Prosthecobacter sp.: one gene and its partner. The protein of the gene in region 2 interacts with the protein of the main gene of each other region in a pairwise test. Links are inferred from orthologs where the notes say so. Each region holds a gene or a part of one and is shown on either strand. Other genes may lie near its edges.

The links.
Region 1: the proteins of menB (region 2) and rfaD interact in binary tests that used the Escherichia coli proteins (3 or more experiments, as listed by UniProt). The link is inferred for Prosthecobacter sp. from one-to-one orthologs.

What each region holds. Positions count from the first base shown.
Region 1 is NZ_JAXMIH010000023.1:662,888-671,947, forward strand. The notes cover bases 156-3,100. They hold rfaD (ADP-glyceromanno-heptose 6-epimerase), read right to left. Parts: upstream 2,158-3,100; coding sequence 1,153-2,157; downstream 156-1,152. Other genes in these bases: dapF (diaminopimelate epimerase), read right to left, coding at 156-284; trpA (tryptophan synthase subunit alpha), read right to left, coding at 294-1,106; U1A53_RS23300 (hypothetical protein), read right to left, coding at 2,207-2,767; U1A53_RS23305 (thiamine pyrophosphate-dependent enzyme), read left to right, coding at 2,990-3,100. Outside these bases: more of dapF, read right to left, coding at 1-155; more of U1A53_RS23305, read left to right, coding at 3,101-4,036; U1A53_RS23310 (alpha-ketoacid dehydrogenase subunit beta), read left to right, coding at 4,033-4,998; U1A53_RS23315 (2-oxo acid dehydrogenase subunit E2), read left to right, coding at 5,037-6,272; U1A53_RS23320 (5-formyltetrahydrofolate cyclo-ligase), read left to right, coding at 6,313-6,891; prmC (peptide chain release factor N(5)-glutamine methyltransferase), read left to right, coding at 6,964-7,854; U1A53_RS23330 (hypothetical protein), read right to left, coding at 7,826-8,041; U1A53_RS23335 (DUF433 domain-containing protein), read left to right, coding at 8,034-8,393; U1A53_RS23340 (DUF5615 family PIN-like protein), read left to right, coding at 8,400-8,747; U1A53_RS23345 (hypothetical protein), read right to left, coding at 8,762-9,060. UniProt on the Escherichia coli protein: Catalyzes the interconversion between ADP-D-glycero-beta-D-manno-heptose and ADP-L-glycero-beta-D-manno-heptose via an epimerization at carbon 6 of the heptose.
Region 2 is NZ_JAXMIH010000010.1:112,738-129,031, forward strand. What follows is about bases 3,654-6,503. They hold menB (1,4-dihydroxy-2-naphthoyl-CoA synthase), read right to left. Parts: upstream 5,560-6,503; coding sequence 4,747-5,559; downstream 3,654-4,746. Other genes in these bases: U1A53_RS12925 (ABC transporter permease), read right to left, coding at 3,654-4,690; U1A53_RS12935 (PfkB family carbohydrate kinase), read right to left, coding at 5,654-6,503. In the rest of the region: U1A53_RS12915 (hypothetical protein), read left to right, coding at 1-1,589; U1A53_RS12920 (ABC transporter ATP-binding protein), read left to right, coding at 1,718-3,499; more of U1A53_RS12925, read right to left, coding at 3,500-3,653; more of U1A53_RS12935, read right to left, coding at 6,504-6,568; U1A53_RS12940 (hypothetical protein), read left to right, coding at 6,708-7,982; U1A53_RS12945 (hypothetical protein), read left to right, coding at 7,989-8,945; U1A53_RS12950 (PQQ-binding-like beta-propeller repeat protein), read left to right, coding at 8,992-10,335; U1A53_RS12955 (CsbD family protein), read right to left, coding at 10,434-10,619; U1A53_RS12960 (TlpA disulfide reductase family protein), read right to left, coding at 10,912-11,484; U1A53_RS12965 (hypothetical protein), read left to right, coding at 11,685-12,461; U1A53_RS12970 (PEP-CTERM sorting domain-containing protein), read left to right, coding at 12,512-12,658; U1A53_RS12975 (hypothetical protein), read right to left, coding at 12,803-13,129; U1A53_RS12980 (Gfo/Idh/MocA family oxidoreductase), read right to left, coding at 13,305-14,342; rplI (50S ribosomal protein L9), read right to left, coding at 14,519-15,013; U1A53_RS12990 (type II CAAX endopeptidase family protein), read right to left, coding at 15,136-16,014; U1A53_RS12995 (peptidylprolyl isomerase), read left to right, coding at 16,168-16,294. UniProt on the Escherichia coli protein: Converts o-succinylbenzoyl-CoA (OSB-CoA) to 1,4-dihydroxy-2-naphthoyl-CoA (DHNA-CoA).

The DNA of each region.
Region 1 (9,060 bases), on a different replicon or contig from region 2:
TTTACCAGCTTGTCACCGTGCAGATGATTGACGAAACGACCGAAACAACGCGCGCCATTGCCGCACATCTCGGCCTCGCCGCCGTCGGCGTTGTAGTAGCGCATTTTGAAATCGCCGCCGTTCGTTGCGGGTTCGACGGCGAGCAAACCATCGGCACCGATGCCGCGATGACGATCACAAAGGCGTTTGATTTGGTCTTTGGTCAGCGCGAGGCTGAGATCGCGATTGTCCAGCATGACGAAGTCATTGCCGGCCCCGTTCATTTTGGTGAAGGAGAGTGTCATAAGGGTAAATCAGAGGGAATGGACGGCATCCACGAGCGGTTTGACGAAGGCTTCGACTTTCACAGCGCAATCGGGACTGGAGCCGTTTTGTTCGATCAACTTTACGATAGCGCTGCCAACGACAACTCCATCGGCCTTGCTCGCGATTTCGGCGGCTTGGGCAGGATTCGAGACACCGAAACCGACGCAGACGGGCACTTCAGTGGCCGATTTGATGATGGCGACCTGCTCGGCGATGCCGGTGGCGATCTCCGCCTGCGCTCCGGTGACGCCGAGACGGCTCACATAATACACAAAACCCTCGGCGCTCTTAGCGATGCTGGCGATGCGCTCCGGCGGCGAGGTTGGTGCGATGAGCTGGATATGACGCAACTCGGCGGTGGGCTTGAGTTCGGCGTTTTGGGCCGCTTCATCGGGCGGGAGATCCAAAACGAGCACGCCATCGGCCCCGGCGGCAGCCGCGTCGATGTGGAATCGCTCGTAGCCGTAGGTATAGACGGGATTGAGGTAAGTGAAGAGCACCAGCGGCACTTGAGACTTGGTGCGGAGCTTTCGGATCATCTCCAAAACGCCGGACATGGAGGCTCCGGCCTTCAACGCGCGGTCGGCGGCCATTTGATTCACCACGCCATCGGCCAGCGGATCGGAAAAGGGTACGCCAAGTTCGACAATATCGACTCCGGCACGTTCCAGCGCGAGCACGATGTCGATGGTGGCATCGAGCGTGGGATCACCGGCGCAGACATAGGCCACGAATGCCTTCTTCTTCGAAGTGCGAAGCTGGGCAAAACGGGCGTCGATGCGGTTGGCTGGGGCGGACATGGGGCCGGGTGTTTAGCGTGAACCGGGGCCCTTTGCAAATCCGGCCTTAAGATGCTTCGTCTCCGAGTCGTCGATCTGGCACCAAATAGCCCTGAACATAGTCGCGGACGGCTTCGGTCAGAGGGGTGATTTCGGTGGTGAAACCGGAGGCGCGGAGTTTGGCGATGTCGGCGCAGGTGTAGTATTGATACTTCGACTGGAGATGCTCGGGCATGTCGATGAACTCGATATTTGGCTCCTTACCGAGGGCGGTGAAGATGGCGGTGGTAAGTTCGACCCAAGTGTGGGCTTCACCGGAGCCGAGATTGAAAAGGCCGCCTGCGCTGGGCGTCTCCGCGAGGTGGAGGGTCATGCGGATGGCGTCCTTCACGTAGAGGAAGTCGCGCATCTGCTCGCCGTCCTTGTAGTCGGGGCGGTGGGATTTGAAGAGCTGGACTTTGCCGGTGGCGAGGATTTGGCCGCAGGCCTTGTGGACGAGGCTGCGCATGTCGGCCTTGTGGTCTTCGTTGGGGCCATAGACGTTGAAATACTTGAGGCCGACGATGTTTGGGAGCCAGCCTTCACGCTTGGCGTGGAGGTCAAAGAGGTGCTTCGAGTAGCCGTACATGTTCAGCGGGCGCAGCGCGTGGATGTCGGGCATTTGATCGTCCATGCCGTGGGCACCGTCGCCGTAAGTCGCTGCGGATGAGGCATAGACAAAACGGGTCTGGTTCGCGAGCGACCACTGGCAGAGTTGCTTGGTGAACTCGTAGTTGTTCCGCATCAGGTAATCGGCGTCACGTTCCGTGGTGGCGGAGCAGGCACCGAGGTGGAGCACGAGGTCGAAGCGGCCAAGTTTCTCGGGGGCATTCAGCACGCGTTGAAGCAGGTCGTTACCGTCGATGTAGTCGGCGAATTTGAGCGGAACGAGGTTTTTCCACTTCTCGTCGGTGCTGAGGCGATCACAGACGACGATGTTTTCGCAGCCCCGGCGGTTCAGCTCCCAAACGAGGGCGCTGCCGATGAATCCGGCTCCGCCGGTGATGAGGATGCGACTTTCCGTGTTGTTCATGCAACCTGCCGGTAACGGGAAAACCGGCGGGATTCAAGCCGGAGCTTGATCAGGCGGCCATGGCCTCGGGCTCTTGAGCGGTCAAGACGGGCAGTTGCTCACGCCAGAGCGCCGGATGCAGGAAGGTGCTGCGAGGATCGCGGTCCCATTCTCCTTGCCAGCCGATCACGGTCTCCATGACCATGGGATGCGGGCATTGGATGGCCGGGTAAAGCCACTGCTGGTCGGCCACTACAAGCTTGGGAATCAATGCTTGGCCGTGGCACTCGATCTCCCATCCCAGCAATAGGGGCTCTTCGTCCGTGAAGCCTGCGAGTCCGTTGGGATGCTCCACCCAGCCGACAAGCCCGCTGCCGTTCAAGACATCCCAGATTTCACGCATCTCCAAATCCACTCGCACGGCGAACCCGGTGGTCTTGGCATGGCCGCCGTTGACGGGGTCTCGGCTGACGAGCCCAAAGATAATGCTCGAAGGGCAGTTGTCTGGAACGATGTCCACTTGGAACCCAAAGCGGATCGGGTGATCGGGTAGCAGCAGACTCCCATAGCTTTGAACTTGGAAGCCTGAGAACACAGGGTCGGCAGCGGCTGTGGCGAGAAGCGATTCCATGGATTTCTAAAAAATTCAGCTTTCTTTATTAAATTTGCACCCTGTTATTGAAATTTCAAACAAATTATTCACATGCTCACATTTTGTCACTTCTAATCTAAAAAATTTTACCCCTCCCAGAAGCGGAAGAGATGCCACAACATAGCAAATCCTGCTTTTTCGAAGGATTCCTTATGGTGAGGGTGTTGACGAATCTGTCGCCCTTGATACCAAATATGCCTCGTGGCACTTGCTCCATCGATCAACTGCGCCGAAACCGACCTGACGGCCGATTTTCGCGACCAATTCCTCCTCACTTACCAGCACATGCTGCTGGCCAGAGTGCTGGAGGAGAAGCTCGGATCGCTCTATCGAGCTGGCGGGCGCATCGTCGGCGGGGTGTATATCGGAAAAGGCCAGGAGGCGTTCAGTGCCGCGCTCGGGGTGCAGCTTCGCAAGGGTTCGGACATCTATGGTCCGCTGATTCGTGACCAGGCGGGCCGGATCGCCTATGGGGAGCCGATTCTCGATTGTGTACGGACTTATCTGGGCACCATCACGGGTCCGATGCGCGGACGTGACGGCAATATCCATCGTGGTCGCCCGAAAGAAGGCCTGCTGGCGATGATCAGCCACCTCGGCAGTCTGCTGTCAGTCGTGGCCGGTGGGTTGTTCGCACGTCGGCAGGCTGGAACGCTGGGGGACAGCATTGGCGCCACCAGCATCGGTGACGGCGGCACTTCCACGGGTGCTTTTCATGAAGGTCTGAACATGGCGGCGGTGGAAAAGCTGCCCATCATCGTCAGCATTGCGAACAATCAATACGCCTACTCCACGCCCAACACGCGCCAGTACGCCTGCGAGAATCTCGTGGATCGCGCCGCAGGCTACGGCATCGAAGGTGTCAGCGTGGACGCCACGGACCTTGCTTCCTGTCTCAAAGCCTTCCGGGCTGCTGTCGCCCGTGCGCGTAGCGGTGGCGGCCCGCAGATGATTGTTGGTACGCTGCTGCGCCTAGCAGGACACGGGGAGCACGATGACGCATCTTACATCCCCGACAAAGCACGCCAGGGCACCTCGGCTCGTGATTGCCTCGCGGTGGCGGAAAAATTCGCGCTCGACCATGGCTGGATGAACTCCACGGACCTGCGTGAGCTAAACGAGGAAGTGCGCCTCAACGTCGATCAAACCATCTCCAAAGTGTCCAACGAACCCGCGCCTGACCCCTTCAAAGAAAACTGGCAGGCGCTGTCCAGCGCCGATCTCGTGGAGGGCCAGCACGAGGCATGAGCATCACCTACCTCGAAGCCATTCGTGAGGCGCAGTACGAGGCATTGCGCAATGATCCCGCCGTCTTCCTCTACGGCCAGGACATTGCCACCTTCGGCGGTGCGTTCAAGGCCACCAAGAACCTCAGCAAAGAATTCCCCAACCGCGTTTTCGACGCGCCGATCAGCGAGGACGCCATGGTCGGCATGGCCGTCGGTGCCGCCGTGGAGGGAGCACGGCCCATCATCGAGATGCAATTCGCCGACTTCTCCTCCGTCGGCTTCAATCAGATCGTCAATCAGGCCGCCACGCTCTACTGGCGCACCAATGTGCCTTGTCCCATCACCATCCGCATGCCCTCCGGAGGCACGGCGGGCAGCGGGCCGTTTCACAGCCAGTCGATGGAGGCCATCTATGCGCACTATCCTGGTCTGGTCATCGTCACCCCTGCCACCGTCGAGGACGCCTACTGGATGCTGCTCGACAGCGTCCAGCTCAACGACCCCGTCATCTACTGCGAGCACAAGTTCCTCTATTACCATCTCAAGGCCGACCAGATCGGCGATCACGAACTGCCCATCGGCAAAGCACGCATCGCACGCCCCGGACGTCACGCCACCATCGTCACCTACAGCGCCATGGTGCATGAGGCCCTGCGCGCCGCCGAGGAACTCCAGCTCGATGGCTATTCCATCGAAGTCGTCGATCTCCGTTCGGTGAAGCCGATGGACACAGACACCATCCTCGCCTCCGTCGCTCGCACGGGTCGTCTGCTCGCTCTTGGTGAGGCATTCCCTTGGGGCGGCGTCACCGCCGAAATCATCGCCCGCGTCACCACCGAAGGCTTCCATCTGCTCGACGCACCGCCCATGCGCCTGAACTCCAAGGACACGCCGATCCCGTATCATCCGAACCTCTGGAAGTCGCACCGCCCTACCACCTCCACCATCGCCGGCGCGCTCCGCCGTCTGCTCCGGTATTAAATTTGGCATTCGTCATTCCGTCATTCAACATTCTCGAGATGCCCACCATCCCCATCCTGATGCCCCAGCTCGGCGAATCCATCGCCGAAGCCACCATCATTCGCATCCTGATCGAGCCGGGACTCATGGTCGAGGCAGGCAGCGATCTCTTTGAGGTGGAGACCAACAAGGCCACCATGGCCGTCAGCTCACCTTGCGCAGGAAAGATCGGCCAGATCGTCGCCACCACGCAGACCAGCTACGCCGTTGGCGCCACGCTTGCCGCGCTCGAAATCACCGAAGAAGACGCACAGTCGCTCGGCATGGGGGAAGAAACCAAGCCCTCCTCCGAAGCGCCGAATGTTCGAGGTTCCACCGACGTCGTCGAGAATCTCCACTTCCAGATCAGCGACACCGACGTCATCTCCACGCGCCAGCCCACCGTCGAACCCGTCGTTGGCGGCCTGCCAGTGCCCGCCGGTGCCACCGGTGCCAGTTACATCTCACCGCGCATGCGCGCGCGCATGCTTGAGCTCGGCCTCAACGCCGCCGACCTCGCCGGCGTTCCCGGAACTGGCGCTGGTGGCCGTGTCACCGTTGAAGACTTCGAGGCCTTCCTTCGTGCTCTCGAACAGCATCGCATGACGCCTGCCTCGCCCATGCGCATTGCTGTTGCTGATTCCATGCGCCGCAGTTGGACGCGCCCTCTCGCCACCGTCGGCAGTCCCATCATGCTGGATGCCATGCTCGCGCATCGCAAAAAAACCGATCCCAAGCCCGGCCCCGCCCTCTACGTCATTCGCGCCCTCGCCTTGGCGCTCGCTGAAAACACCGCCTTCGCTGGCCGCCTCGTCGGCAACCGCATCGTCCATCCTCTCGCCATCGACATCGGCTTCGCCGTCGAAGTCGATGACGGCGTCATGGTTCCCACCCTGCGCGAAGTCGAAAAGACTCCGCTCGTCAAACTGGTGCCCACTTACAACAAACTCGTCGAGCAGGCCCGCGCCCGCCGCCTGCCCAACGACGTCAACCGCCCCGGCATCGCCACGGTCACCAACTTCGGCACCTTTGGCATCGTCTGGGCCACGCCCATTCCGCTGCCCGAGCAAAACCTCGTCCTCGGCCTCGGCGCCGGCAGCAAAGTCCCGCACTGGAGTGAAGAGGTGAAGCAATTCATCCCCGTCACCGAAGCCGAACTCACCCTCAGCTTCGACCATCGCGTCCTCGACGGCGGCGGAGCCGGCCGCCTTCTCAAACGCGTCGCCGAACTCCTGCAAAAACCCGAACTGCTCTGAGAAGGGAGCGCGGGCACTCCTGCCCGCATCAAAGCAGCGCATGCACGACAAACCCACGCTTCGCCAGCACATGCGCGAACGCCTTCGTGCCCTCGATCCCGCCTTCATCGCCAGTGCCAGCCAGCAAATCTCAGACAATATCCTGCACCTCGCTGCTGCGTGGCCATCCGGCACCACCATCGCCCTCTTCGGCGGCCTCAAAAACGAACCGGATATCCTCCCGCATCTCCTTCCCGCCCTCAATGCGCAAGGAGTCCGCTTATGCTTCTTCCAAATCGAAGCCTCTGAACTGCAACCTCGCCAAGTCCGCTCGCTTGATGATCTCCAACGCGGCCAGATGAACGTCTGGGAGCCCAAACCGCACTGTCCACGAATCGAAATCGACGCCCTCGACATCATCCTCGTTCCAGGTCTCGCCTTCACTCGTGATGGACTCCGTCTCGGTCGCGGAGGCGGCTACTACGACCGCCTTCTTGCGAATCCCGCCTGCCGCGCCCAACGCATCGCCATCGCCTTCGATCTCCAGATCGTTGATTCCATTCCCGTCGAACCCCACGATCAGCGCGTCCACCAAATCATCACCGAATCCAGTTTGATTGCTTCCTCCGTGCCCCATTAGTGCCCATCAGTGGTTCAAAACATCTGTTGCAGGCCATTCGTCATTCCGCATTCGTCATTCGACATTTCTTCCATGAAGACCCTTCTCGAAATCATCCAGTCCGGCACCGCCTACCTGGAGAAGCGCAAGATCGAGGAGGCCCGGCTCAACATGGAGCACCTCCTCGCCCACGTCCTCGGCTGCCGTCGGCTTGATCTCTACCTCCGCTTCAACGAAACCGTTCCCGAGGCCCAGTTGACCACCCTGCGCGAACTCCTCCGCCGCCGTGGCGAAGGCGAGCCGCTCCAGCACCTCCTCGGCACCGTCGAATTCTGCGGCCACGAGTTTGTGAGCGACCATCGTGCCCTCGTTCCGCGCCCTGAGACCGAAACCCTCGTCGAACTCATCCTCAAAAAATTCGCCACACCACCGGCACGAGTGCTCGACATGGCCACCGGCTCCGGCTGCATCGGTCTCAGTCTCGCCAAAGCCTGGCCCTTGAGCGAAATCATCCTCGCCGACATCAGCGAGGATGCCCTCGACCTCGCCCGCCTCAACGCTTCGCGCCTCAGCGCCAACATCAAACTCCTGCGCAGCGACCTCTTCGAAAAAATCACCGGCACCTTCGATCTCATCGCCGCCAACCTCCCCTACATCCCCACCGCCGAAATCCAAAGCCTCAGCCCCGAAGTCAAACGCGACCCCGCCCTCGCCCTCGACGGCGGCCCCGACGGCCTCCGCATCGTCGAACGCTTCCTCACCGACGCCCTGCCGCATCTCAATTCAAACGCCCTCATCGCCCTCGAAGTCGGCCACGATCAGGGTGCGCCTGTTTCCATCCGTTGTGCCGCCCTCGGCTACCTCAACGCCACCACCGCCCCTGACCTCCCAGGCATCCACCGCTTCGTCTTTGCAACTGCTGCAACTAAGAAGCCGGAGTCTCCTGACTCCGGCATCACAACGCACCCATTCCGCCCCGCTTGATCCAGTCATTCAGCGGCTCAAACGGCGGCACATCCAGCGCGATGCCGCAGCCAAACGGCGCTGCGTTCACGCTTTGAAAATCCAGCAGGCCATTCTGTGCGAACGGATCAGCCAACGCATGGAGCGTGATGCTGCGGCAGTTGACACTGGATTGGCCGTTGGGGATACTGTGGACAGAAATGAACACCCTTGAAACGGACATTGAGATCAGCACCGATGGCAGCATGAAGCTGCTGGCACCCATGCCTGCGTGGCTGCGGCCAGGCCGCAGCCATGTGCTGCTGGTGATGGCTGATGACAGTGAGGTCGGGCCGGGCATTGAGAAAACCGCGAACGTCTGCGGCGGCGATGCCTGTATCGCCAGCACTCGCGTGCCGGTATGGTCGCTGGAGCAGGCGCGGCGGCTCGGCTTCACGGATGCCGAGCTGCTGGACAACTATCCCAGCCTCACGGGCAGCGATCTGACCGCCGCCTGGGCCTATGTGACGAGCCACAAGGTGGAGGTCGAGCAAGCCATTCGCGACAACGAGGAAGCCTGATTAACGGTGCCAGCCCGCCTCTACTCCAACGAGAATTTTCACCGGCAGGTCGTGCTGGCTTTGCGGGAGCTTGGGCATGACGTGCTCACTTCCGTGGAAGCAGGACGTGCCAATCAACGCATCCCCGATGAGGCAGTCATCGAGTTTGCGAAGCGCGAAGGCCGGGCAGTGCTGACCTTCAACCGCTTGCATTTTCTGCGCCTGCACCGGAGCACGAATGCCGAACACGCGGGAATCATCGTCTGCACGACCGATCACGACACGGCAGCCTTGGCGCAGCGGATTGATCAGGCCATTCGCGAAGCCGGTGTGCTTGATGGGCAGCTCTTGCGCGTGAACCGGCCTGCGAAGTGATGCCATTCATCATTTCATAGCTCCCCCATTCCGCCCCGCTTGATCCAGTCATTCAACGGCTCGAACTGCGTCACATCAAGCGTGATGCCGCAGCCAAACGGTGCGGCATTCACGCTATGCAAATCGAGCGTGCCCTTCTCAATGCGCAGCGTCGCAAAACCTTCGACGTGGCGTTGATACAGGCCGGCATGCTTGTCGATCATCGCGTCTTGCGTGGCGGAGGAGTGCATGCTCAGACCTCGGAAGTAATGATGACCGTTGCGTTCCACATGGGTGACGCCGAGCAGGGCCATCACAGCCAGATCTTGCAGCA
Region 2 (16,294 bases):
ACGGTGTGGCGGGTACTTCGACAGCGGATGTGGCCATCGCCATGCGCAGCCTGCTGGACACGGCACGCACGCATCGTCTCGAAGTCATCGTCGCCGGGCCGATCCCGCAGGCGGCGGACCCGGAGGAGACGAGTCTGGCGCTCACCCGTGGGCCGGACAGTGTGATGCGTGAATTTTGTGAAACAGGGAAGATTTTGTTCTCGGACCTCGGCGATTTCTCGCGGCTGCTCACCCCGCCTGCGGGAACCAGTGAAGCCCATCTGCTGTTCCCGGCGCTGGTGCAGCAGTATCAAAGCCGGCTCAACACCGCCCCGCCCGGCAAGGTGGCGACACCGACGGCGGACATGCATGCGGCGATGGGACGCATCCTGTTTGAAGATGTGATGAAAGGCACGCCTGTGGTCGCATGGAGGCTCAGCGATGCGAATGCGACGTTGGAGGGGCAGGGGAAGCTGACGCTCGAATTCCAGGTCACCAACACGTCTCGTGAGACCCTGCCCATGACGGTGCTGCCGCTGGTGCCGCTCGGTTTGAAGCTCAAGGACACGAATCCCGAACTCACGCTGGCTCCTGGAGCGAAACAAGCGGTGAAGGTGAGCTACACGATCACGAACACCCTCCAACTGCCGCTGAGCGATGGCAAAGTGCGGCTGCCGGTGCTGGTGATCGCGGGCAAGGAGTCGCGCATCAGCGATCTCGTGGTGCCGCTGCACCCGTTCAGCGCTTCCTGGAATGCACGCGTGGCCTTCAATCAGGAATCAGAGTTTTCGCCTGAGCTGGAAATCACCAACAGCACAGCCGCCGGCCTCAACGCTTCTTGGGAATCAAGCTGGGGCGGCAAAAGCCAGGAGGGCAAGGTCTCGCTGGATGCGAATGGCTCCGAGACACTGCCACTGAGGCTCGCGCTGCCTGCGGACGCCAAAGCGCCGTTCCGCCAGCGCCTGCCGCTGAACTTTGCTGTGAGCGCCAACGGTGTGCGGCAGATTTTTGACCGCTACGTCGAGATCACGCGCAACTTTGGTCTCAAGGAAACCGTGCCGTTGAGCACGGCGGATGGTCAGCACAGCGCGGTCACGCTGCGGGCGGATGCAGACAGCATGAAGTTTTTTTTGACACTGGATCTGACCGGCGTGGATCTTGTGGATGGCGCCTCGGGCAAAGCCTATGAACTGCTGCTGAACCTCGATGCGCGCAGTTATGGCGAGCGCCTGACACCAGGTGCCACGGCGGCACTGCGCATCACCGGCAAGGCGGGCGATGGCGCGGGGGAGATTGATCCCATTGCGCCCTGGGTCTTCGGCAGCGGTTACGCGGCGGAGTTTGAAGTGCAGGAGATTCAGGCCACGCTGAGCAGTTCTGCCAGCGGAGGCCGCAGGCTGACCATCACACTGCCCAAGAGCTACCTCTACCGCCACGAATGGGCGCTGGAGAATGGCAACAGCCAGTTGGGCATCAATCTGCGGCTGACCGGCGGCGGACGTGAGTATTTCCTCACCCGCAGCACACGCCAGGGAGACGATGCGGAGAGTTTGAGCGTATTGGAACTCACTGACAAACCCACCCGCCGCTGGACCGTGCGCGTGGAGTGAGAAGCAAAGGGCGTAGAGCGAAGGGCAAAGAGTCCAGAATGTCTATTGCCCACGCTAGCATGCACTCTAAGCCCTTCGCTCTTTGCCCTCCGCCTTTGAACCCTTGATTTCCTTACACACCAACTAACATGGCTGAAGAACGAGCGAGTAAAAAACTGTGGGACCGCGCGGCATGGAAAGACGCGGGCTTTTTCCTGACCTACCTGCGTCCGCACTACAACGTGTTCATCCCGGCGCTCATCGCGCTGGCGATCACGGGCGGGATGACGATCATTTTCATCAAGGAACTGGCGGCCCTGGCCGGAAAAGGCATCGGCGGAGCCTCCGGGCCGCAATGGATGGCCGAACTCAATCACAGCGCGTGGTTTCTCGTGGGCATCGTGGCTATGCAGGCGTTCATCGCCTTCTTCCGTATCCTGCTGTTTGCCAAAGCCTCTGAACGCGCCCTGGCAGCGTTGCGGCTCGACACCTTCAGCCGCATCATTCGTCTGCCAATGACGACGCTGAACCAGCGTCGTGTCGGTGAGCTGGCCTCGCGCCTCGCGAACGATGTCGAAGCGATGCGTGAGACGCTGGTGGTGACGATTCCGATGCTGATCCGGCACACAGTGATGCTGTCGCTGTGCCTCGTGCTCATCCTGAACATGTCGGTGAAGCTGTCGCTGTTCATGGTCGGCACGATTCCCGTGGTGATTGTGATGATCGCCATCTTTGGCACCCGCATTCGCAAACTGACCAAGAAAGCGCAGGACAACCTCGCGGCCTCGCAGGTCGTGGTGGACGAGAGCCTGCAAAGCATCGTGAGCGTGAAGGCCTTCCGCAACGAAGCTTATGAAATGGCCCGTTATGACAAAAACCTCGGCGAATACCTGCGCACGGTGCTTCGTGCGGCGATTCCACGCGCGTCCTTCATCGCCTTCATCATCTTCGCGTTCAGCGTGGCCTTGATTCTGGTGACGTGGTTCGCCATGCGCATGCTGAATGACGGCGGCATCGGCAAAGAGGAGCTGACTCAGTTTGCAGGTCTCAGCGGCATGATCGCGGCTTCGTTCATGCAGTTTCCCGAATTGATCACGCAGCTTCAACGCTCCCTCGGCGCCACCGAACGCGTGCGCGAGATTCTGCGGGATGAAACGGAGCCGGATGACACCGCCGGAGCCTCGAAGATGCGCTTCAAGGGCGAGATCGAGATGCACGGCGTCAGTTTCGCCTATCCGACGCGGGCCGAAGCCGTGGTGCTGCGAGATTTTGATCTCAGCGCCAAGGCCGGCCAGCGCATCGCGCTCGTGGGGCCGAGTGGTTCGGGCAAATCGACGAGTGTGTCGCTGCTGTTCCGCTTCTACGAGCCAACAACGGGAGAAATCCTCATCGACGGGCAACCGATCCGTGACATGTCGCTCACCACGTTGCGGCGCAACCTCGCGCTGGTGCCGCAGGAGGTGCTGTTGTTTGGCGGCAGCATCAAAGAAAACATCGCCTACGGCAAACCAGAGGCCTCGGAGGAGGAGATCATCAGCGCCGCGAAGAAGGCGAACGCGCATGATTTCATCGTCGGACTCACGGAGGGTTATCAAACGCTCGTCGGAGATCGCGGCGCGCAGCTTTCCGGCGGTCAGCGCCAGCGCATCGCCATCGCGCGCGCCATTCTCGCCGATCCGGCCATCTTGATCCTCGATGAAGCCACCAGCAGCCTCGACGCTGAAAGCGAGCGCCTTGTGCAGGACGCGCTCGACAAGCTGATGGAAAATCGCACCAGCATCATCATCGCCCATCGCCTCAGCACCGTGCGTCGCTGCGATCAAATCCTCGTCATGTCCGGCGGAGCGATCCTCGAACGCGGCACACACGACGAACTCGTGGCGAAGCCGGGCAGCCTGTATGGCTCGCTGGCGAAGCTGCAGTTGGAGTGATCAGCTTCTAAACACCATCGCGGGTTCCAGTTTGCTCACGCGCCAGATGCCCAGCAGCGCGGCCAGCATGCAGATGCTCAAAACGACCGCCAATACCGCGAATGGCACGAATTCCGGCATGTAAAACGGCGGTTGCTCGTTCTTCAGCGCGCCAAACGCGAATCCCGCCGTACCCAGCAGGCCGATGCCGTAGCCGATGATGCCCACGGTGAAGGCTTGCACGATCAGCATCAGGCACAAGATGCCATTCGAGGCTCCCATGGCTTTCAAAGCGCCGAGATGCCGCATGTTCTCCAGCACGAAGGAGTAAAATGTCTGGCAGCTCACCGCCATGCCCACCAGCAGGCCGATGATCACCGTGGTGCCGAAGGAAATCGGGATGCCGGTGTTCTTCACATACCACCACACCGTCGAGACGTTGAAGTTGGTTGTCGGCTTCTCACCTGTTTGATCCATGAACTCGCCAAAGCTGGCCTCGCGGTTGATGAAGGCCTTCAGGCCCGTCTCCCGCCGGATGTCTGCGATGGCCTGCTCCAGGCTCACACCGTCACGCGGGGCGCAGATCACCGCCTGGAGCATCTTGCGCTGCGCCGGGACGTATTGCAGCGCGCGTTCATACGTCGTCCACACATACGGCCCGCCGGTGAAGGAGGTCACCGCGTCGGCGATGCCCACCACCCGCGCTTCCTGGTCGTTGATCTCGAACACATCGCCGAGCTTCACCTTGTCGCCACGCTTCTTCGCGAGTCGTTGCACGCCAAGGTCGTCGATGATCACCGAATGTGGCAGCCGCAGTTGCATCAGATCGCCTTGCAGCATCTTCGCCGGCGCACCGGCCAGCGTGTTCGCGTCGATGCCGATGAGCTGGATGATCTTGAAATTTCCATTCTCCAATCGCACGCGCTGGATGCCCGAATAAATCGGTGAGGCCCAGGCCACGCTGCCCACGCTGCGCACGCGCGCCACGTCGGTGTCCAGCAGCGGATTCGTCTCGTTCACCTGCTCCACCTTCTCCTCCACCACCCAGATTGGTGCCGGAACGTTGCGCAGGGTTGATTTCGTCCAGCTCATCAGCCCGCAAAACACCGCTGTCTGCTGCGCCATCAAAAACGTCGCCACCGCCAGCCCTGCGACGAGCATCAGGTACTTCGCCGTGTCACCAAACAGCATTTTCAGGGCGAGGCGGAGCATGGCGTGAAGATGGGCCAGCCGTCCGTGTGCGCAACTGCTGGAATCAGCAGAAAAACTCAAGGCACTCGCGGGAACTTGGAGAAGTCGGGTTTCCGCTTCTCGATGAAGGCGTTTTTGCCTTCTTTGCCTTCTTCGCTCATGTAGTAGAGCAGCGTGGCGTTGCCAGCGAGATCGAGCAGTCCCATCTGGCCGTCGCAATCAGCGTTGAGGGCGGATTTGAGGCAGCGCAGGGCCAGTGGCGAATGCTGGAGCATCTCGCGGCACCATTTGAGGGTTTCTTCTTCGAGTTGGTCGAGCGGAACGACGGTGTTCACGAGCCCCATCTCCTGCGCCTGCTTGGCATCATACTGGCGGCAGAGATACCAGATCTCACGCGCTTTCTTCTGGCCCACAATGCGGGCGAGGTAACTGGAACCGAGGCCGCCGTCGAAGCTGCCGACTTTAGGCCCGGTCTGGCCAAAGCGGGCGTTGTCCGCCGCGATAGTCAAATCGCAGACGACATGCAGCACGTGGCCGCCACCGATGGCGTAACCGGCCACCATCGCCACCACCGGCTTGGGAATCGTGCGGATCTTCCGCTGCACATCAAGGATGTTCAGCCGCGGCACGCCGTCTTCGCCGATGTAGCCGGCATCGCCACGCACTTTCTGGTCGCCACCGGAGCAGAAGGCGAGGGGACCTTCGCCGCAGAGGATGACCACGCCGACCTCACGGTCCTCATGCACGATTTCAAACGCCTCCAACATCTCCTTCACGGTCAGCGGCCGGAAGGCGTTGCGCACCTTGGGCCGGTTGATGGTGATCTTGGCGATGCCATCGCTGGTTTTCTCCAGCTTGATGTCTTTGAAAATTTTGATGGTCTGCCACATAGGGTTTGCGATGGTTGGCTATTGTTGACGATGGTTTGCAGTGGTTTTACAACAATCGCAAACGACTGCCAACCACCGCAAACAACGGCAAACTTTATGCAAATGCCGTGAAGCTCCGCAGTTCCGCAATACGTGCCGCGATGTCGGCCTTGGTGACCGTTTGCAGCTTGTGCGTGCTGAACGCTTCGCAGGTGTAGCTGGCGGTGACGCTGCCGTGAACGACGGCGGTCTTCAAATCTTCAAACGTTGGCTTCGTCTTGCCGTTCGCGGCCAGCCAGCCGGACAAACCGCCGAGGAAGGAGTCGCCAGCACCCGTCGGGTCAAACACGCTGTGCAGCGGGTAGGCGGAGCAGGCGAAGAAGTCTTCCTTCTTCTCGCCAAACAGGAAGCTGCCGTGCTCGCCACGTTTCACGATGACAAAACGCGGTCCCTTGGCCTGCAAACGGCGGCCTGCATCGACGAGATTGGTCGTGCCGGCAAATTCCTTCGCCTCGCCGTCGTTGATGACGAGCAGGTCGATGCGCTTGAGCACGTCGTGCAGGCGCTCGTTGGCGATGTTGATCCAGAGATCCATCGTGTCGGCGGTGACGAAGTCGGCTTCGACCTGGTCGAGCATCTGCATCTGGTTGTCGGGGCTCATGTTTGCGGCCACGGCCACCTTGGCCTGACGGGCGGCGGCGGGGAGCTTGGGCTGCCAGTTTTCGAGCACGTTGAGCGCCACCTTGTGCGTGGTGCGGCTGTTCATGTCGTTGTGGTATTCACCGCTCCAGGTGAAGGATTCACCCGAGCTGCGCTCCAGGCCATCCAACGTGATGCCGCGTGCGGCCAGCATGTCGAGATGCGGTTTGGGAAAGTCATGGCCGATGACGCCGACGAGATGAATCGGCTGGCAGAAGACGCTGGCGGCCAGCGCCGCGTAGCTGGCGGAACCACCGAGCAGGTTTTCCTGCGAATCCTGCGGGGTTTTGACATTGTCTAGGGCGACGGTTCCGGCGATGACGACTGACATGAGTGTGTGTTTGGTTAGATAAGGTGTAGCAGTTAATCCTTGCCTCGCGGGCGGCCAACTTTAACGGTACGCGGCCAGCGGGGGCCGCGATTATCGGTTCGCCCCTCGTTGTGTCAAATGCCACTCCGCCCACTCTTTCATGCGCCTCAGCCTCATCTTCTTCATGCTGATCCTGCTGCCGGTGGCCACCGGCGTGCATGCGTGGCTGTTTTGCCGTGACAACCTCCCTGCGCTCACACAGGAAGCGATGGCACGCTTGACGGCTGCAGGCGTGCGCGATCCCGTCGTGGATGTGCGCTTCTTTGACATCGCCGTCAGCGGCGAAGCACCCGATCCGGCCGCACGCCAGAAGGCGCTGGCCTCCATCCGATCTCTTGTTCCACTGCGGCTGCAACCCGGTGCCGACCGGATTCATGTGGTGGCCGGTCTCCAGGCGAAGCTGGACAAGGACACGCTTTTACTCAGTGGCTGGCTGCCCGAAGGGGACGAAGTGCAGAACGTGAGCCGTTTGCTTGCCGAACTCCGGCCTGACCTCGTCGTGCGCACGGATGAACTGCGCACCGCGCCGGAAGTACGCTGGCCGGAGGGTGTCAAACCGCCGCTCACGGCGAACAGCGGCCTGCTCAAGTCCATCATCGACACGCTGCGTGTGCCCGCCGAACTGCACATCAGCGCCAAGGCTGATGCCATCGCGCTCACCGGCCTGCTGCCAGACACCGCATTGAAAGAAGAGCTCGTCGCCGCGCTCGCGGAAGTTGCCGGAGCACGAGTGGTCGATCCTGCGGCGCTCAAGGCCAGCCCGCATGTGCTGCCAGCCGCGTTTGTGAAACCAGAGTTGCTGGCGGCCTTCGTGCGCAGTTTCTTCAGCATGCCGCCACCGCGTTCGTTCGACATCGGAGAAGATGGCATCCCGCATCTGGTGGGAGTGGCCACACGACAGATGGAAAGCGCCTGGCTCGGCCTGCTGCGCCCCGTCACCGGTGCGGTGAAGGTGGATGCCCGCTTCACGCTCGTGCCCTCGATCTACCATTTCCCCGGCTACGAAGTTCAATCCAAGCTGCCGCCCACCACGCTCGATCCGCTGCGCGAGGCCCTGCGTGGATGCGTGATCGCGTTCGATGCTGGTTCCGCGCGCATTCCGCCGCTGGAGCAGACGAAGCTCGCCACACTCGCACCGACGCTGCTCGCCGCCGGACCGGCGCTCGGGCTGGTGATCGGCGCGCATCCTGATCCTGCCGGGCCTGAAAGCGTGGAAAGAGACATCGGCAAGGCACGGGCTGAAGCTGTGATGTCCTTTCTGATTGATCAGGGCGCGCCTGCCGCCGATGTCAGCGCCGTGGTCTTTGATCCCGTGCCTGCGGGCTCTCCCTCGGCACCGGCCAGCCCACGCAGCGTCGAACTTCTCATCAAATAGCCGCCCATGAAATTCGACTTTGAATCCCTGTCCACCGAGCCGCTGTTCTACATGCTCATGCACAGCGGTGTGTTTGTCACCGTGCTGGGGATCATCTTTTTCATCATCGGCCTGCTGTTTGGCTATGCGACCTGGGGCCGCTACAAGCGCCAGACCCGTGAGCTTCGCGGTGAAGCCGCCGCCATGAAGGATGAGATCGCCCAGTTGAAGCGCAAGATCGGCGACCAATCCGTCAAATCGGGTCCCAACATCGCGATGGCCACGGAAACCATCCACATGCCCCCCAAGGAGGGCGCGCCGGCGGCCGAAGCCGTGCCTGCCATCACGAAGGAAACCATCCCCCCCCAGGACGCACGTGTCCCCACCAAGGATCGTCTGCCCAGGTCGCGTGCCAACGTTATCAAGTCCAAAACCGTCACCCCGGCAGCGCCACCTGCTGGACCTGCGGTCAACGAGATCAAAACGCCCGCGCCGCCACCCGCCGAGCCCATCACTTCCAGCATCAAACTGCCTGCTCCCACCGAGCCACCGCCACCACCCGCGCGTCATTCCTCACCACTCGCCGCCATCATCGCCACGCCGCCAGTCGTGAAGGAACCTGAAAAGGCGGGCGACGCTCTTCCTGCGGTCGGTCTGGTCCCCACCGACACCATCCCCACGCTGACGACCGAGCTGCCCCTGACACCGCTGCCAGCGGTCGCAATCCAGCCCGAGCTCGATCGCCGCCTCGGCCTCATTTACAAGACCCGGCCCGAGAAGATCGACGACCTCACCGAGCTCAAAGGCATTGCCAAAGTCCTCGAACAGCGCCTCCACGAGTTCGGCATCTACACCTACGCCCAGATCGCCGCCTGGAACGAGGAGCACATCAAAGAATTCTCCGCACGCCTCGCCTTCAAAGACCGCATCCAGCGTGAGCAGTGGGTGGAGCAGGCGCGGCAGTTGGCCGCCAAGAAGGCTTGAGGACACGCTCCGCAACCGCCGCCGTTCCGCCGCGTTCAATGCCGGCATGAGCACGCGCCTGTCGTTTCTTCTGCTGTCATCCCTCTTTGTCCATCTCATCAGCAACGCCGCCGACTGGCCGCGCTTTCGTGGCCCCAATGGCAGCGGCATCGCCCCCGATGACAAACCGGTGCCGGTGGAGTGGAGCGCGACGAAGAATCTCAAATGGCAGACGGCATTGCCCGGCCCCGGCTCCTCCAGTCCCATCGTTGTGGGTGATCGCGTGTTCGTCACCTGCTGGAGCGGTTATGCGGACAGTGGTGAACGCTCCGGCGGCGACATCACCGCCTTGAAGCGTCACTTGATCTGCGTGGATCGCACCGCCGGCAAAATCCTCTGGGATCGCACCGTGCCCGCGAAGCAGCCGGAGGAGCAATACGGCGGCATGTTCGCGCAGAATGGCTACGCCAGCCACACTCCTGTCTCTGATGGCAAAAGCGTCTTCGCCTTCTTCGGCAAGTCCGGTGTTCATGCCTTCGATCTCGACGGCAAACCGCTCTGGCAGGCCGAGGTGGGAGATTGGGACGACCGTCGCGGCTGGGGCACCGCCTCCAGTCCTGTGATACACGGTGATGTGTTGATCGTGCCCGCCGTCATCGAAAGCCAGGCGATGTTCGGCTTCGATAAAAACACCGGCAAACAACTTTGGAAAGCGCCCTCCGAAGGCTTCGCCAGCACTTGGGGCAGCCCTGTCGTTGCCGGCACCGATCTTGTCATCGCCGTGCCCGGCGAAGTCTGGGGCTTCAACCCCGAGAGTGGCAAGCTGCGCTGGTATGCGCAGGGATTGCAAAGTGACTCCGTCTGCAACAGCGTCGTCACCGACGGCACCACCGTCTTCGCCATGGGCGAACGCGGCGGCGGCTCCGTCGCCATCAAGGCCGGTGGCAAAGGCGATGTCAGCGCCACGCACACCCTCTGGACCGGCTCCAACGGCTCCCGCATCGCCACGCCCGTCCTGTGGGAAGGCCGCCTCTACTGGATCAGCAGTTCACTCGCGGTGTGTCGCGATGCCAAGACCGGCGCGGAAATCTACAACGAGCGCATTGAGTCCACCGGCGGTGGCAACACTGCCTCCACCAATCGTCCTGACGGCAATCAAGGCGGCTTCGGTGGTGGCGGTGGACGCCGTGGCGGTGGCGGCGATTACTCCTCACCCGTCGCTGCGAATGGCCATCTCTACCAAGTCACCCGCCGTGGCGAAGTCCTCGTCCTCAAACTCGGCCCCACCTTCCAGCTCGTCGCCCGCAACCGCATCGAAGGCGACACCTCCGACCACAGCTCCACCCCCGCCCTCAGCAACGGTCAGATCTTCCTCCGCTCCTCCCGCACGCTCTACTGCATCGGCGAGTGATGCCGCTTTTGGAGGGCAAGGCTCCGGCGTTGCTGAATTCGGCAGCGCCGGAGCCTTGCCCTCCGGAAGTGAGCCTGCCACGATTCGCGGATGCGCCGTTACAGACTGGCGATGTAGTCCCGCAGCTTTTGTTTGGTTTCTTCGGTTTTTCTTTGGAGTCGGCCGAGCAGCTCGTCGTCCTTGCTTTCGGTGAAGAGGAAGTCGTCATCGGTGAGCTTGGCATACTTCTGCTTCATCTTGCCTTTGATCTCATTCCAGGAGCCTTTGAATACGAGTTTTGTCATGGGATGGAGGGTTGTTGCTCCCCATGAATCGTGGTGGGAGCGGTTTTGCCGTAGGGATGACGGTTGGGAATGAGTGTGGGAGTGGATTCGAAAGAACGGAAGGAGAGCCGATGCGGAGCCGAGCACGGTGGCGACATGCGAGACAGACCATGCGAAGCATTGGGCGTAGCCCGACACGAGTGTGATGCACGAGGGAGTCAAACTTGGAGACAATCGCAAAGAAGCGAGCCGGAGCGCAGTGGAGATCGCTGAAGGCAAACCGACTGAGCGCAGCGGCTCTCCGCGTCCAGGCTTACGGCTTGCTGAGCAGGGACTCGATCTGGGCTTGCAGGGTCTGGTGGTCCTTGCTGCCGAGGGGGTATTCGCCGCCGGGATGGATGTGGTGGATGCGACCTTGCTTATCGAGGAGGAAGGAGACGCTGGTGAAGTCGCGCTCGGCGGGTTGGAGCCACCATTGTTTGAGGGTCTGCCAGCCGGGATCAGTGGCGATGGGGAACACCAAGCCGAGCTGTTTGGCCTGCGCCGCGACATGGCCGGGCTGCAAGGGCGCGGGGCTTTTGTGATGGTAGAAGCCGAGGACGACGAGGCCGCGCTCCCGATAGCGCTGGTGAAAGTCATTGAGGGCGGGCGCGGTGGCGGCGCAGAAGGGACAGCCGGGGGAGGTCCACCAGCGGACGAGGATGACCTTGCCACGGAGATCGGCGAGCTTGAGCGGCGGGGAGTGGAGCCAGTCCTGCACCTGCCATTCCGGAGCCGTGGTGCCGAGCAGCGCGCGCCCTTGATCATCGGCCGCCCGCAACGCCGCCGCGCCGAGGAAGGCGACGATGGCCATCCAGCAGAGCCAGGGTTGTGAGCGAGGTGGCATGGCAGGGAGTCTCCAAGGAAGTATGAGGAGGAGGGGAAGGAAGTGCAATGGGAAGCACGCTGCCGCTGGCGGCTCTCATCTCAAATAGGCATTGATCTCACCCCGGCTGCCATGTCATTTTCAAAACACGGAGTCGCGGGGTCTTATCAGCCCAGCGGTTCCGGACACTTCAGGGTCGGAACTTTCAACACGCTTGTGGTATGAAAAGAATCACTCTCCTGCTTGCTGCGGTGACCTTGGGTCTTGGCCTCACCGGAGTGTCAGCCGCCGTCGTTTCCGTGCAGTTCAACAACATGTTCGTCGTGGGCCACGGCTCCATCAGCAGTTGGAGCGGCAGCTTTTCCAATACGACGATGAACACGCGGCCTGTCCTTCTGCCCTTCACCAGTCCGGCGACCGGCGCTGCGCGCTTTGGTCCCAACCACCCGGCGAATCTGCTGGGGCAGGGCACGCTGATCGCCGTTACCTACAGCCTGCTGGATGGCGTGGGCACCACCGCCACGGCGGCGCTCGGCACCACGACGAGTGTGTTTGGCGGCACCCGCCCCAACTTCAGCATTCAATCCTATGCCAATGGCGCTCGTCTGCCAGTGGCGGCGGCGTCGGGCACACTGGGGTCGGCATTGAACCTGCCCAACGGCACGATTCTCAACGCGGGCACCACGATCTACGCGGATATGTCCGCCTATGCGATGGATTACAACAAGCCGGCGAGCTACTGGCATGACACCACCACGACGCTGACCCATCAGGTGTATGAAGGCGGCACCACGTCGTTTTACTATCAGGACGGGCTGGGACAGTATCAGTTGCTTTCTTCGTATGCGGGCTCGTTCCTGGAACTCCTCAACAACTATTCGACGGGGAACACCCTTATCAACAGGAGCGGCACGAGCACTGCGGTGAACAATGTGTTGCTGCCCGCGACGCTCCAGTTCGGTATTTTGGCGATAATATCCAAGACACCGGCATCCTGACTTCGGAGCTGGCCACCAGCCCGTATGTGGGATTTTTTGCCGTCGCCAGCATGCCGTTCACCGCGAACTTCGATCTGGACAACGCCACGCTCGCTCCCGAACCCTCACGCGCCATGCTGCTGCTGGTGAGTCTGGTGTGTTTGAAACTCCATCGTCGCCGCGAAGTGACAGCGGGAACAGGTCGGGCGTCGATTTGAGACAGCGGGGAGAAAAATGGAGAACGCGCTGGCGAAGTAGCGCCGCAGGACGAGAAAATTTGGAAAGCAAAAAGTAGAAAGCCTGAGGCAAGGAGGAGCGGATGGATGCGTGATCCTGCCTTCCGCGCAGCGGGGGCGCGGAACTTACTTCGCGGCTTTGGTGGCGGCTTTGCGTGCTGTTTTCGCCGAGGGCTTCGCCTTGCCGGGTGCAGGCTGGACGAGCGAGGCGGAGAGATTGTCGAGAGACTTGGCGAGATTCTGCTCCAGATGGGTGAGCGCTCTGGCAAAGCTGTCGGCCTTCTTGCGCACGAGCTTGAGGGCCTGGGCGGTTTTCTTGCGCAGGCGGGTCTCCCCTTTCTGCCGCCATTCATCCAGCACCTCGCGCGCCTGGTTGGCGTGGGACGTGGTAGCCTGGAGTTTCTCTTCGAGAGTGGTGATCAACTTGTGGGCCTTTTCAAAGTTGATTTGCATGGGTGTGGGATGGTTGAAGGTGGGAGAGATGAAGCGGTTCGCTTCGAGAGGGCACCGCAGCCCCAGTCTCAGCACGCGGAGCAGACACGCAAGGGGGCAGTTGGGAAAATCGGCGGCACTATTCTTGACCTCTTGACGGCCGTTCAACGCGTCAAGAGGTCAAGGATTCCAGAGCCTAGTCGAGATCGCTGATCTTGACCGGCTTGCCGCCGAGCTCGGCGCTGCGGTCGGAGGCGAAGATGACTTCGAAGCTCTTCAGAGCTTCGGGGAAACTGGTGAGGGGCATGTCCTTGCCTTCATCGAGGGCGTCGAAGAAGGCCTGGAACTGGGATTCGTAGGGGTGGTCGCTCACGTCGCCGGAGTCGAGCATCTTCATGGAGAGCTTGCTCCAGGCGTGCTTGTCGGTGTGGAGCTTCATGGAGTGGAACTTGTCGTCCAGCAGGCTGCCCTGGCTGCCGCAGAGGTGGGTGTGGAAGTAGTAGGGCTGCAGGCAGTCCACCACGGCGGCGGCTTTGCCGATGCTGCCGTTTTTGAAGTGGATGAGGGTGACGCTGGTGGTGTCGTACTCGTAGGGCTTGAAGATGTCGCTCTTGGATTTGGTGGAGAAGCTGGTGACGCTGTCCACTTCATTGCCCATGACCATGAGCAGGGCATCGAGCGCATGACAGCCGGCTGTGAGGAGGGCACTGCCGCCGTCTTTCTTGCCGGTGTTCCAGCGGAACTGGCCGTACCAAGGGCCGATGCCGTGGTAGTAATCGACCTCACCATAATGCAGGGCACCGAGCAGGCCTTCATCAATGAGCGCCTTGGTGACCTGGAACTGGTTCGACCAGCGGCACTCGAAGCAGACGCAGCCCTTCACGCCGTTCGCTTTCGCTGCCGCGGCGATCTCGCGCACTTCCTGCAAGGAGTTGGCCATCGGCTTTTCGAGGATGATGTGCTTCTTCGCATTCGCGGCGGCCACGGCTTGGGCGCGGTGCTGGCTGGGGTAGCTGGAGATGTCCACCACATGGATGTCGGGATTGGCGAGCATCTCGTCGAGATTTTGATAGCTCTTGATCGGCGTGCCGTGCTTGGCGCTGAGCTCCGCGTCGTCCAGTTTGCGGGAGGAATAGATCGCGGTGACCTGGCCCTGCTTGGTTTTGTTGATGGCTTCGATGTGAGCGCTGGCGGCCCAGCCGTATCCGATGATTCCGACGTTGTATTTCTTCATGGTGTGAATTGGGAATGCTCCAAAACGGAGGCGAGAAAGTCAATACCTCGTTCTGCGGCGGCTCTTTCGCTTGTTTGCCATCGCGGGATGATTTTGCCGCGCCAAGTTGGCCCGAAAACAGTGAAGCCGCCCGGCGGATGCGGGGCGGCTTCACAAGAAGAGTGCGGGGATGAAGCTTACTCGGCGGCGGCTTCTTCCTCGGCCGGAGCGGCTTCGCCAGCGGCAGAGACGGCCAGCTTGATGGTGGCGGTGACTTCGTGGCCGAGCTTGACGACGATCTCGAAGTTGCCGGTGTTCTTGATCGGCTTTTCCAGCACGATCATATGACGGTCGATCTCCAGCTTCGTCTCCTCGGTGATGGCCTTGGCGATGTCGATAGTGGTGATGGAACCGAAGGCCTTGCCGCCCTGACCGGTGGAAAGGGAAAGCTTCAGCTTCAGCTTCTTGAGCTTTGCGGCCAGCTTTTCGGCTTCAGCGACTTCCTTGGCCTCACGCTCGGCACGCACGGCCTTGAGACGCTCGGTGTAGCGAAGGTTGCCTTTGGTGGCTTCGTAGGCCTTGCCTTGGGGGAGCAGAAAATTGCGGGCAAAGCCGCGTTTCACGCTGACGACATCAGCCTCGGCTCCGAGACCTTTGATTTTTTCTTTGAGAATGACTTGGGTGTTTGGCATGGCGACGTTCCCTGGGGGAAAAGGGGCGCGAAACTACACGCCTCCTAACCTCTGTCAAAGGCGGAATCAGGGTTCTTTCAGAAGGCCTTCAGCAGCAGGATCAGACGGCGCATCGCAGGCTGTCACACTCCGAGCGAGGTGCCGGCCTCAAGTCCCACTGCGGGGACTTTTTTCAATTCCCGCCACATCCAGCCCAGGCCCACGACGCTGAGCACGGCACCGGCAGCAAGGAGGTCGCCGGGCATGTGGTCTTCCTGCTGCATCTCTTCCGCGCCATGACCGAGCAGCATGGCGAAGGGAATGATGAGGTAGTTGGTGGAGAAATTGACCGTGAAATGACCGATGATGCCGGGCGCGAGCGAGCCGGTGCGCAGCACCAACCAGCCAAAAAGCAGGCCGAGCGGCAGGGCCACCACCGCCTGCCAGGGATTGAGATGGAAGAGGGCGAAGATGACCGCCGTGAGCCAGATGGATTTTGCCGCGGAGTAGTTGGCGAAGAAGCCGCGCAGCATCCAGCCGCGAAAAAACAATTCCTCCGCGACGGGTGCGATCAGCGTGATGGAGACGAAGAAGATCGCGGCATTACCTTGTGTCAGGCCCAGGAACGCCTGTTTGAAAGCGTCCGGCATCGGGATGAGGCTGGCAAAGTGGAGGAGCACGATGGTCAGGCCGAAGCAGCCGATGATGAGGCCGGGCAGGATGCGTGATGGGAAACCCCGGATGGTGTAGGAGCCGCTCCAGGGCCGCTTGATGAACACTAGTCCCAGCCAGAGCGCTACCGGCCACCCCACCGCCTGGCTGGTGAACATGATGAGGATGGAATCAGGCTTCTGCTTGCTCACCGCGCAGTAGATGGCGATGGGGATGGTCACGGCAAATACCACGACATAGAAAAGGAAGCTCACCAGCAAGGCCTTGCCAAGACGGGGACCGGGCGGTTTGGCCGGAGGCAGTGGCGGCGGCAATGACAGGGCTGGGAGTTCGTCGGGAGGAGCGTCCATACGAGCTCAACCCGAAGGTGACGCGGCTTCTTTCAACAGAGAGAGACCCTTGCCAGACCGGCGCGAAATGCCGTTCGAAGTGGGCAGTGCCTGAAGATCAGACGTCGGCGCATGGTTGTCATTGCTGCTGGCTGTTTTAGTCTGCGCCTGCTCATGCCGTTCTCACTCCAAGGCTTTCCCTGGCGTTTCGCCGTCTATTTCATCGCCGCCTGTTATCTGCTGGCGGATCTGTATGCCTGCAAAGGCCCGCTGCATGCGCGATTGATGCAGGGCAGGGGAT